DNA from 3 places in the Pseudomonas sp. J452 genome. Region 3 is predicted to be linked to each of the others. Evidence: riboswitches for the same ligand, from Rfam matches in the RefSeq annotation. Region 3 holds a riboswitch; each other region holds the start of a gene.
What was found. Region 3 has a riboswitch for cobalamin ahead of cobW (cobalamin biosynthesis protein CobW). Riboswitches for the same ligand answer to the same signal wherever they lie in the genome.
Positions count from the first base shown of each region.

Region 1: another riboswitch for cobalamin. It lies ahead of LRS11_RS02040 (TonB-dependent receptor domain-containing protein); the one in region 3 lies ahead of cobW (cobalamin biosynthesis protein CobW).
Region 2: another riboswitch for cobalamin. It lies ahead of LRS11_RS08660 (energy-coupling factor ABC transporter permease); the one in region 3 lies ahead of cobW (cobalamin biosynthesis protein CobW).

Region 1 is NZ_CP088294.1:443,268-446,534, reverse strand. Features, by position in the region: gene LRS11_RS02040 (TonB-dependent receptor domain-containing protein) at 1-1,697, opposite strand, end outside; cobalamin riboswitch at 1,786-2,004, opposite strand; gene dxs (1-deoxy-D-xylulose-5-phosphate synthase) at 2,221-3,267, opposite strand, start outside.
Region 2 is NZ_CP088294.1:1,939,473-1,942,739, forward strand. Features, by position in the region: gene LRS11_RS08655 (acyl-CoA dehydrogenase family protein) at 1-1,291, shown strand, start outside; cobalamin riboswitch at 1,590-1,796, shown strand; gene LRS11_RS08660 (energy-coupling factor ABC transporter permease) at 1,851-2,531, shown strand; gene LRS11_RS08665 (hypothetical protein) at 2,646-3,267, opposite strand, start outside.
Region 3 is NZ_CP088294.1:4,289,661-4,292,927, reverse strand. Features, by position in the region: gene cobN (cobaltochelatase subunit CobN) at 1-611, opposite strand, end outside; gene cobW (cobalamin biosynthesis protein CobW) at 714-1,763, opposite strand; cobalamin riboswitch at 1,862-2,056, opposite strand; gene LRS11_RS19510 (cobalamin biosynthesis protein) at 2,149-2,562, shown strand; gene cobM (precorrin-4 C(11)-methyltransferase) at 2,559-3,267, shown strand, end outside.

The DNA.
Region 1 (3,267 bases), 1.0 Mb from region 3:
CCATAACCGGCCAGCTGGTACTGGTTGTCCGGGTCGTCGTAGCTGCTGCTCACGGCCTGCCAGCTGGCGCCGATGGCGACATCGCCGAAGCTGCGATCCAGATCCAGGCTCAGGGTGCGCCGCGCGCGGCGGTTGAGGGTGTGGCCGCTGTCGCGGTCGCGCGGATCGACGAAGGCCACGCCCAGCTGGCCCTGCCAGCCGAACAGTTCCTGCTGCAGCGCGGCCTCGAAACCATGGATGCGCGCCTTGGCGATGTTCTGCGGGATGAAGTCCTGGTCGTTGGCGATCGCATCTTCGATGTCGGTGCGGTAGACCGAGGCCTCCAGGCGGGTGGTGGCGGCCAGTTGGCTGCGCCACTGCAGCTCGACACTCTTGGAGTGTTCCGGCTGGAGGTTCGGGTTGCTGTAGTCCGGGTAGTACAGGTCGTTGAAGGTCGGTGCGCGGAAGCCTTCGCTGTAGGAGGCGATCAGGTCGTTGCGCTCGTCGAGCGGCAGGGTCAGGGCGCCGCTCCAGGTGTTTTCGCTGCCGAACTGCTCGTTCTTGTCGTGGCGCAGGCCCAGTTCGGTGGAAAAGTGCTCGCCGTCGTAGCGGTGCTGGATGAAGGCGGCCTGGTTCCAGCGCTGTTGCTCGGCGAAGGCGGTGTTGCTGTTGAGCTGGTCTTGGTACCAGTCGGCACCGAGCATCAGGCTGTGGCTGTCGCTCAGGCTCAGGGTGTTCAGCCAGTTGACCGAGTCGCGGTAGGTGTTGAACACGCCGCGCTCGTCGCTGAGTTTATCCAGGCTCTCTTCGCGGTTCTCGCTGTGGCCGACTTCCAGGCGGCTGTTCCAGCTGTCGTTGAGCTGGGCGTCAAAGTAGCTGGAGACGCTGCTGACGGTGAAGTCGCTGTACGGGTCCTGTTCCACCGATTCGAAGGTGGTCATGTCGAAGCGGCCGAAGGGGTTGTCGAACTCGGTGCGGCCGCGCTGGTCGAGGACGCTGACGCCCGCTTCCAGGTTGTCGCTGAAACTGTGGCTGAGGCTCAGGCTGAAGGCCTTGTTGCGGTAGGCGTCGTGATCCTGATCGGCTTCGTAGGAGGTGCCGGTACGGTCGATGCCGTTGGTCTCGTCGAGGCTGCCGGCCAGGCTGAAGCGCGTGGCCTCATCGCCACCGGAAATGCCGGCGCTGCGCTGCCAGGTACCCCGGCTGCCATAGCCCACGCGCACGAATGGCTTGAACCCTTCACCGCTGCTGCGGCGGGTGAAGATCTGCACCACGCCGCCGATGGCATCGGCACCGTACATGGCCGAACGCGGCCCGCGCAGCACTTCGATGCGCTCGATCTGCTCGATATTGAGGTGCTGCAGATTGCTGTCGCCGGAGCTGGCCGAGCCTATGCGCATGCCGTCTACCAGAACCAGGCTCTGCGCCGACTTGGTGCCGCGGATATACAGGCTGGCCAGGCTGCCGCTGCCGTTGTCGGTGACCTGGACGCCGGGCACGCGTTGGAGCAGCTCGGTCACCGAGGATGGTTGCAGGCGCTCGATATCGGCGCGGGTGAACACCGTGCTGGCGGCGCTGCTGGCGCTGCGTTGCTGCACGTCGCGGTTGGCGCTGATCAGGGTTTCCGACAGCTTCAGCGCATCATCCTGGCTGGATGCGGCGTAGACCGGGGTGCAAGGCAGCAGGGCCACGGCAATGGAAAGGCGGGACAACTTCATCGATAAATCCTCAAAGGTCGGCAGACTTTTGAGAAGGGCAGGACAAGCTCTGGCCGTAGCCAGCGCTTGACGGTGATGCCCTCCGCAACACCAGTCGATCCGCCAAGGCCGGTCTCCGGGCTCTCGACTCGCGCTGATCCGCCTTCCCGGATGACTCCAGTGGCTTTTATGGTCAGCGTGCAGGTGGCAACCTGCCGTCGATTACCGTTGCGGGGGCAGCGCCGGGATGGCTCCTCGATGGAGCGCACCGGCTTCCCGTTTAACGCCGTGCTGAGAGCAGCGGCGCACCGTGGCGGAAATGAAAAACGCCGCGCACCTTAGTGCGTGGCTGTATGAAAAACAAGCGGGCTCGATTCGCGGCGACATGAGCGCCGCTCAAGTAAATCGCCAACTCGCCTGTAGGAGCCAGCTTGCTGGCGATCATCGGGCTGCGGATGCGTCGGTTAGGGCGGATGGTCTGCGCTCGCCAGCAAGCTGGCTCCTACAGAGTCGGGCGGGTGAAACCCGCTCGCCGGCCCTGTGCTTAGAGCTGGGCCAGGCGGGCGCGCACGGCCGCTTCGATGCCGGCTTCGTCCAAGCCGCATTCGGCGAGCATCTGCGCCGGCTTGGCGTGCTCCACGTAGCTGTCTGGCAGACCCAGGTGCAGCACGGGCTTGAGCAGGCCTTGCTGGGCGAGGAATTCGCTGACCGCCGAGCCTGCGCCACCCATGATGGCGTTCTCCTCGATGGTCACCAGCAGTTCATGGCTGGCCGCCAGTTCGCGCACCAGGGCTTCGTCCAGCGGTTTGACGAAGCGCATGTCGACCACCGTGGCGTCCAGCGTCTCGCCGACCTTGAGCGCTTCGGCCAGTTGCACGCCGAATACCAGCAGCGCGGTTTTCTGCCCGCGCCGACGCACCAGGCCCTTGCCGATTGCCAGCGGCTCAAGCGCCGGGTCGATCGGCGTGTTCGGCCCGCTACCGCGCGGGTAACGCACCGCCGCCGGACCATCGAAGTGGTAGCCGGTGGTGAGCATCTGGCGCAGTTCGTTCTCGTCGCTCGGCGTCATCACCAGCATGCCGGGGATGCAGCGCAGGTAGGAGATGTCGAAGCTGCCGGCGTGGGTCGGGCCGTCTTCGCCGACCAGGCCGGCGCGGTCGATGGCGAACAGCACGTCGAGGTGCTGCACGGCCACGTCATGAATCAGCTGGTCGTAGGCGCGCTGGAGGAAGGTCGAGTAGATCGCCACCACCGGCTTGACGCCGTCGCAGGCCATGCCGGCGGCCAGGGTCACCGCATGCTGCTCGGCGATGGCCACGTCGAAGTAGCGCTCGGGGAAGCGCTCGGCGAAGGCCACCAGGTCGGAGCCTTCCTTCATTGCCGGGGTGATGCCGACCAGGCGCGGGTCTGCCGCTGCCATGTCGCACAGCCACTGGCCGAACACACTGGAGTATTTCGGCCCGCTCGGCTTCTTGGCTTCGACAACCGGAGCCTTGATCGGCTCCAGCTTGGTGATCGCGTGGTAGCCGATCGGGTCGACCTCGGCCGGGGCGAAGCCCTTGCCCTTCTTGGTCACCACATGGAGGAACTG
Region 2 (3,267 bases), 2.4 Mb from region 3:
CGCGCTGAACTACCTGCACAACCAGCCGGAGGCCGGCAACGCCTGTCCGCTGACCATGACCTACGCCGCGGTGCCGGCGCTCAAGCTGCAGCCGGAGCTGGCCGAGATTTGGTTGCCGAAGATCCTCGCCACCGAATACGACCCGCGCAATGTCGGCATCGAGCAGAAGACCGGTGTCACCATCGGCATGGCGATGACCGAGAAACAGGGCGGCACCGACGTGCGTGCCAACACCACCAAGGCCCATCCGGTGGGCATGGGCGGCCCCGGTCAGGCCTACGAGCTGGTCGGCCACAAGTGGTTCTGCTCGGCGCCGATGTGCGACGCCTTCCTCACCCTGGCCTACACCGACAAGGGGCTGAGCTGCTTCCTGCTGCCGCGCCATCGCCCGGACGGCAGCCGCAACCAGTTCTATATCCAGCGCCTGAAGAACAAGCTGGGCAACTGGGCCAACGCCTCCAGCGAGGTGGAGTTCCGTGGCGCCCTGGCCTGGATGGTCGGTGAGGAAGGTCGCGGCGTACCGACCATCATCGAGATGGTTTCGCTGACCCGCTTCGACTGCATGATCGGCTCCAGCAGCCTGATGCGTCAGGCCCTGACCCAGGCCGCGCACCACTGCGCGCACCGCAAGGTCGGCGGCCGGGTGCTGGCCGAGCAGCCGCTGATGCAGAACGTGCTGGCCGACCTGGCCCTGGAAAGCGAGGCGGCGCTGGCCCTGACCATGCGCATGGGCAAGGCTCTGGACAACCCGCACGACGAGCAGGAAGACAAGTTCGCCCGTCTGGTCACCGCCATCGGCAAATACTGGATCTGCAAGCGCGCCCCGGCAATGATCAACGAGGCCCAGGAGTGCATGGGCGGCGCCGGCTATGTCGAGGAAACCATCCTGCCACGGCTGTACCGCGAGGCGCCGGTCAACTCGATCTGGGAGGGCTCGGGCAATGTGCAGTGCCTGGATGTGCTGCGTGCCCTGTCCAAGGAGGCCGGTGTGCTCGACGTGCTGTTCGCCGAGCTGGGCGACGGCCATGGCGATGCACGTCTCAAGGCGCATATCCAGCGCCTGCAGGCGGACTTCCGCGACACTGCCGATATCCAGTACCGCGCCCGCCAGCTGACCGAGGACGTGGCCGTGGCCCTGCAGGCCAAGCTGCTGCTGGAAGCTGGCAACGCCACCGTCTCCGACGCCTTTATCGCCAGCCGCCTGGCCGACGGCGGCCGTGTCTACGGCACCCTGCCGCGCGGCGTGGATGCCGAGGCGCTGGTGGCGCGCAGTACGCCGCATCTGATCTGAGGTCGAGAGGCACCCGGCGCTCCCGCACCGTTATCACCGCCAGGCGCAGGGCCACCTGCGCAGGTGGCTGCCCATACTCGGTCCGCCCACGAATACGGCAAGGCTCCGCGAGGCGAGAGGCTACCAAGACTCCATCGCAATAGGCCTGCCCAGCGTTGCGTGGCGGGATATGCAGGCAGGGCAGTCGAGCCCCTGCGGGCACGCCGAGGCCGTGGGGAAATGCGCTCAGGCGCGTCTGGCACGGGGCTGTCGAGGGCGCCGGCGCGGCAGCGGGCACTGTCTTTTCGCGGGCGAGGCGGGTAAGGTGGCCGCCGATGGTTCCGGTCCGCTTCGTGCGGCCGGATGAAAAGGAAAAAGGGTGCGGCGCTCGTCGCCAATGCCCTGGCTGCCCCCGCAACTGTAAGCGGCGAACGATGCCCACACGCCACTGGCCTTTATCGGCTGGGAAGGCGGGCGAAGTAGCAAGCCGTGAGCCAGGAGACCTGCCATCGCTATTGGGCATTCTGCCCCTTTCCCTCAATCCGGATCGTCGCGCGGTGGGCGCGGCCAAGGAACCCTAATGCACATCGAACCTGACGTCGTTGCCGGCGCCAAGATTTTCCTCAGCTATGCAACCGCCGCTGGTGCCTTCGCGCTCACGGTCAAACTCGCCCGCGACAGTCTGCGCGACAACGGCGGCCTGCTCGCCCTGACCCTGCGCAGCCTGCTGACCACTGCCCTGGTGTTCTGCTTCTTCGAGGTATTGCCGCACCATCCGGTGGGCGTCTCGGAAGTCCACCTGATCCTCGGCTCGACCCTGTTGCTGCTGTTCGGCGCCGGTGCCGCGGCCATCGGCCTGGCCGCCGGCCTGTTGCTGCAGGGGCTGTTCTTCGCCCAGTTCGACCTGCCGCAGTACGGCATGAACGTCACCACCCTGCTGCTGCCACTGTGGGCCATTCACCTGCTGGCCAAGCGCCTCATCCCGGCGCGCACGGCCTATGTGGATACCAGCTACAAGCAGGCCCTGGCCCTGTCGACCGCCTACCAGGGCGGCATCGTCGCCTGGGTGGCCTTCTGGGCCGTCTACGGTAACGGCTTCTCCAGCGCAAACCTGGCCTCCGTCGGCAGCTTCGGCCTGGCCTACATGAGCGTGATCCTGCTCGAACCGCTGATCGATCTGGGCGTGCTGGCCGCCGCCAAGGCGCTGTCGCGTTACAGCCAGGGCCCGCTGTTCAACGTGCGCCTGCACCAGCCGGCCTGACCCCGGCCCACGCCAGGCCGGGAAACCGGTCTGGCGCTTTCATTCCAGTGACCGCCGTCTGATCGTCCCCGCGCCTGCATGGGGATGTGCCGTTTGGCGCGCGTCCAAACGGACTCAGCGGCGCTGCCAGATCATCTCGCCGGTATTGCTCTCGGTCACCAGGAAGGGGGCATTGAAACGGTAACGTGCGGCTGGCTGGAACTCGCGGGCGCCCTCCAGCTGCACCAGCAGCAGGCCGTTGTCGCTGCGCCAGCGGCCGCTGTACTGCAGTTCGCCGGGGCGGTCGTAGCTCCAGTCGCTGCCGCCGGTCACCGTGCGTCGCCACTGCGCGACGCTGCCGTCGGCGCGGATACGCAGGGTGGTCACCGTGGTCAGCGTGGCCAGCTCGGCGCTCTCGCTGCTGAGTTCGCTGATCCAGGTGCCGACCAGTGCCGGATCCTGGTGCGGGTCGGGCGGTGGCGGTGGCGGGGCGACGCGCTCGAACAGCGCCTCGCGTATCAGTGTCTCGCCACTGCTGGGGTCACGTGCGGCGAGGCTGGCGTTGAGCATGTCGTTGGCAAAGTTGGCATTCATGTTGGCCAGTACCTGGCCGGAGTGCGGATCGCTGATCTGCGCCTGCAGCAGTTGGCCGTCGAAGCTGCCGCTGAGTTTGAAGCGCAGCTGCGGGCCCTCGACGTACTCGCCTGTCACTTCCGGTCCCTGGCTGTGCAGGATCAATTCACTCGGTCGATTGTCC
Region 3 (3,267 bases):
AGCGCCGCCACCGGCCAGCCCGGCTGCCAGTCGGCGCGCCAGCGGTCCAGGCTGGCTGCGGCCTGCTGCGGGTGATAGATAGCGACGCGGGGCAGGGCGCGCGGCTCCTGCCAGGGGTAGTCGCGCTGCAGGTAGAGGTTGGCGAGGCAGTGGAAAAACTGCCGGGCGTTGTCCACTCCGCCCTGGCGCAGGTACTGCCACAGGCGTTCGCAGTCGGCCGGTGCGACATTGCCCAGGCTGCTCAGCTCGGGGTCGGGACTGTCATCGCCAGGCACCAGGATCAGCTTGGCGCCGCGCCCGGCCAGCTCGACCAGGCGCTCGATGCCGTAGCGCCAATAGCTGACCCCGCCATGCACCGAGATCAGGATGACCTTGGCGTGCTGCAGCACCTGCTCGACGTAGAAATCCACCGAGGCGTGGTTGCCCAGTTGCGCCGGGCTGGCCAGGCGCAGGCTGGGAAAGTCCTCGGGCAGGCTGCGCGCCACTTCGGCCAGCAACGACAGGTGCGAGTCGCCGGTGCAGAGGATCACCAGCTCGGCCGGGGTCTGGCCGAGGTCGGCGATGCTGTCGACCGGCAGTTGGCTGCCGGGCTGGGTGCGCAGCAGGTGCATGTCAGGCGCCTACCGGGGAAGGGATTGCCAGCAAGCTGGCTCCTACACACAAGCCCGAGCACGCTGCCGCCGTAGGAGCCAGCTTGCTGGCGATCAGCGGCTTCACGCCAATGCCGCCTGCAGCTCGCTGCTGATGGCGGCCGGGTGCAGCACCTGGCCGATCACCACCAGACGGGTGAGGCGCGCTTCGTCGGCTTGCCAGGCGCGGTCGAAGTGCTTGTCGAAGCGCTGGCCGACGCCCTGCAGCAGCAGGCGCATGGGTTTGCCGGGGATGGCGGCGAAGCCCTTGATGCGCAGGATGCCGTGCTTGGCCACGGCCTCCTTCAGGGCCTGCAGCAGGCGCGCTTCCTCGACCTCGGGCAGCTCGACGGCGAAGGAGTCGAACTCGTCGTGGTCGTGATCCTCGCCTTCCTCGTCGTGATGGGTGCGACGCTGGTCGATGTGCAGCTCGGTCGCGCAGTTCAGTCCCAGCAGCACGTCCAGCGGCAGCTCGCCGCCGTGGGCTTCGATGACCTTGACCGCCGGCGGCAGCTCCTCGGCCACTTCGGCGCGTACCGCGGCCAGGGCAGCGGCGTCGAGCAGGTCGGCCTTGTTGAGGATGACCAGGTCGGCGCTGGCCAGCTGGTCGGCGAACAGCTCGTGCAGCGGCGATTCGTGGTCCAGGTTGGGATCGAGCTTGCGTTGCTCATCGACCTGATCCGGGAAGGCGGCGAAGGTGCCGGCGGCCACGGCCGGGCTGTCGACCACGGTGATCACCGAGTCCACCGTGCAGGCGGTGCGGATTTCCGGCCAGTTGAAGGCCTGCACCAGCGGCTTGGGCAGGGCCAGGCCGGAGGTCTCGATCAGGATATGGTCGAGCTCGCCACGGCGTGCCACCAGTTCGCGCATCACCGGAAAAAACTCTTCCTGCACGGTGCAGCACAGGCAGCCGTTGGCCAGCTCGAAGATGCGGCCGTTGGCTTCTTCTTCGCTGCAGCCGATCGAGCACTGCTTGAGGATTTCGCCGTCGATGCCCAGCTCGCCGAACTCGTTGACGATCACCGCGATGCGGCGGCCGTCGGCATGGCCGAGCATGTGACGCAGCAGGGTGGTTTTGCCGGCGCCGAGGAAGCCGGTGACGATGGTGACGGGAAGTTTGGCGAGCGTTTTCATGGAGGGCCCCGGAGCGTCGAAAAAGAGACGGACGGGCAGGGGCAGGCCGGTGTCCGGGCGGACGCGGGCCTTGCACCACCGGATCACCCCGCCCGGACAGTTAGCTGGTTAGTCGAGGCAGGTCTCCTGGCTCACGGTGTGCGCTGGGCACGCTCCCTTCACCTTCCCGCCGTTGGCAGTGGTGTATCGAAGGGGCTTGAACCGTTCACAGTTGCGGGGGCAGCCAGGGCGTTGACCCTGTTCCCTCTTAGCTGCACCCGCGTGGGTGCAGAACCTCGAAAGGGTGGAAGGCTACGCAGCGACCGGGTGCAGGTCAACCGCGGTTGACCGGGGTGGCCGCCCGTGCTGAGCTACGCGGCCTTTTCCGCCTGCCAGCAGGAGCGCCATGTCCAGCCCCGCCATTCGCCTGATTGCCGGCCTCGGCTGCCGTCGCGGCTGTACTCCGGACGAGCTGCAAGCCCTGCTGCTGCAGTGCCTGGCCGCGCATGGCCTGGGCCTGGAGGCTCTGGTGGGTCTGGCCAGCAGTGCGCACAAGCGTGACGAACCGGGCCTGCAGGCGCTGGTCGAGCGCCTGGCGCTGCCGATGACCTGGTGCTCGGTGCAGGAGCTGGCGAGCGTCGCCGGCCAGGCCGCGGCCAATCCGCTGACCCTGCGCGTGACCGGCAGCACGGCGGTGGCCGAGCCCAGCGCCCTGGTCACCGCCGCGCGCCTGGGTATGGCGCAGCTGCTTGGCCCGCGCCAGCACAGTAGCAATGCCACCTGCGCCCTGGCGCGGATCGATAGAGAGCTCTCGCAATGACCGTCTATTTCATCGGTGCCGGCCCCGGCGACCCCGAACTGATCACCGTCAAAGGCCAGCGCCTGATTCGCAACTGCCCGGTGCTGCTCTACGCCGGTTCGCTGGTGCCGCCGGCGGTGCTCGAAGGTCATTGCGCCGAGCAGGTGGTGAATACCGCTGAGCTGCATTTGGGCGAGATCGTCCGCCTGCTGGCCGAGGCTCACGCCCGCGGCCAGGACGTGGCCCGCGTGCATTCCGGCGACCCGTCGCTGTACGGCGCCATCGGCGAGCAGATCCGCGAGCTGCGGGCCTTGGATATCCCCTTCGAGATCGTTCCCGGCGTCACCGCCACGGCCGCCTGCGCGGCGCTGCTGGAGGTCGAACTGACCCTGCCAGACGTGGCGCAGACGGTGATTCTCACCCGCTACGGGCACAACTCGCCGATGCCAGCCGGGGAGGCGCTGGGTGCCCTGGCCAGCCACGGCACGACGATGGCCATCCATCTGGGCGTGCAGCACCTGGCGGCGATAGTCGCCGAGCTGCTGCCGCACTACGGCGCCGACTGCCCGATTGCCGTGGTCCATCGCGCCAGCTGGCCGGATCAGGAGTGGGTGCGCGGCACCTTGGCGGATATCGAGGACAAAGTGCGCGCCAAGGGTTTTCGCCGCACCGCGCTGATCCTGGTCGGCCGGGTGCTGGGCGCCGAGGACTTCGCCGCTTCGGCGC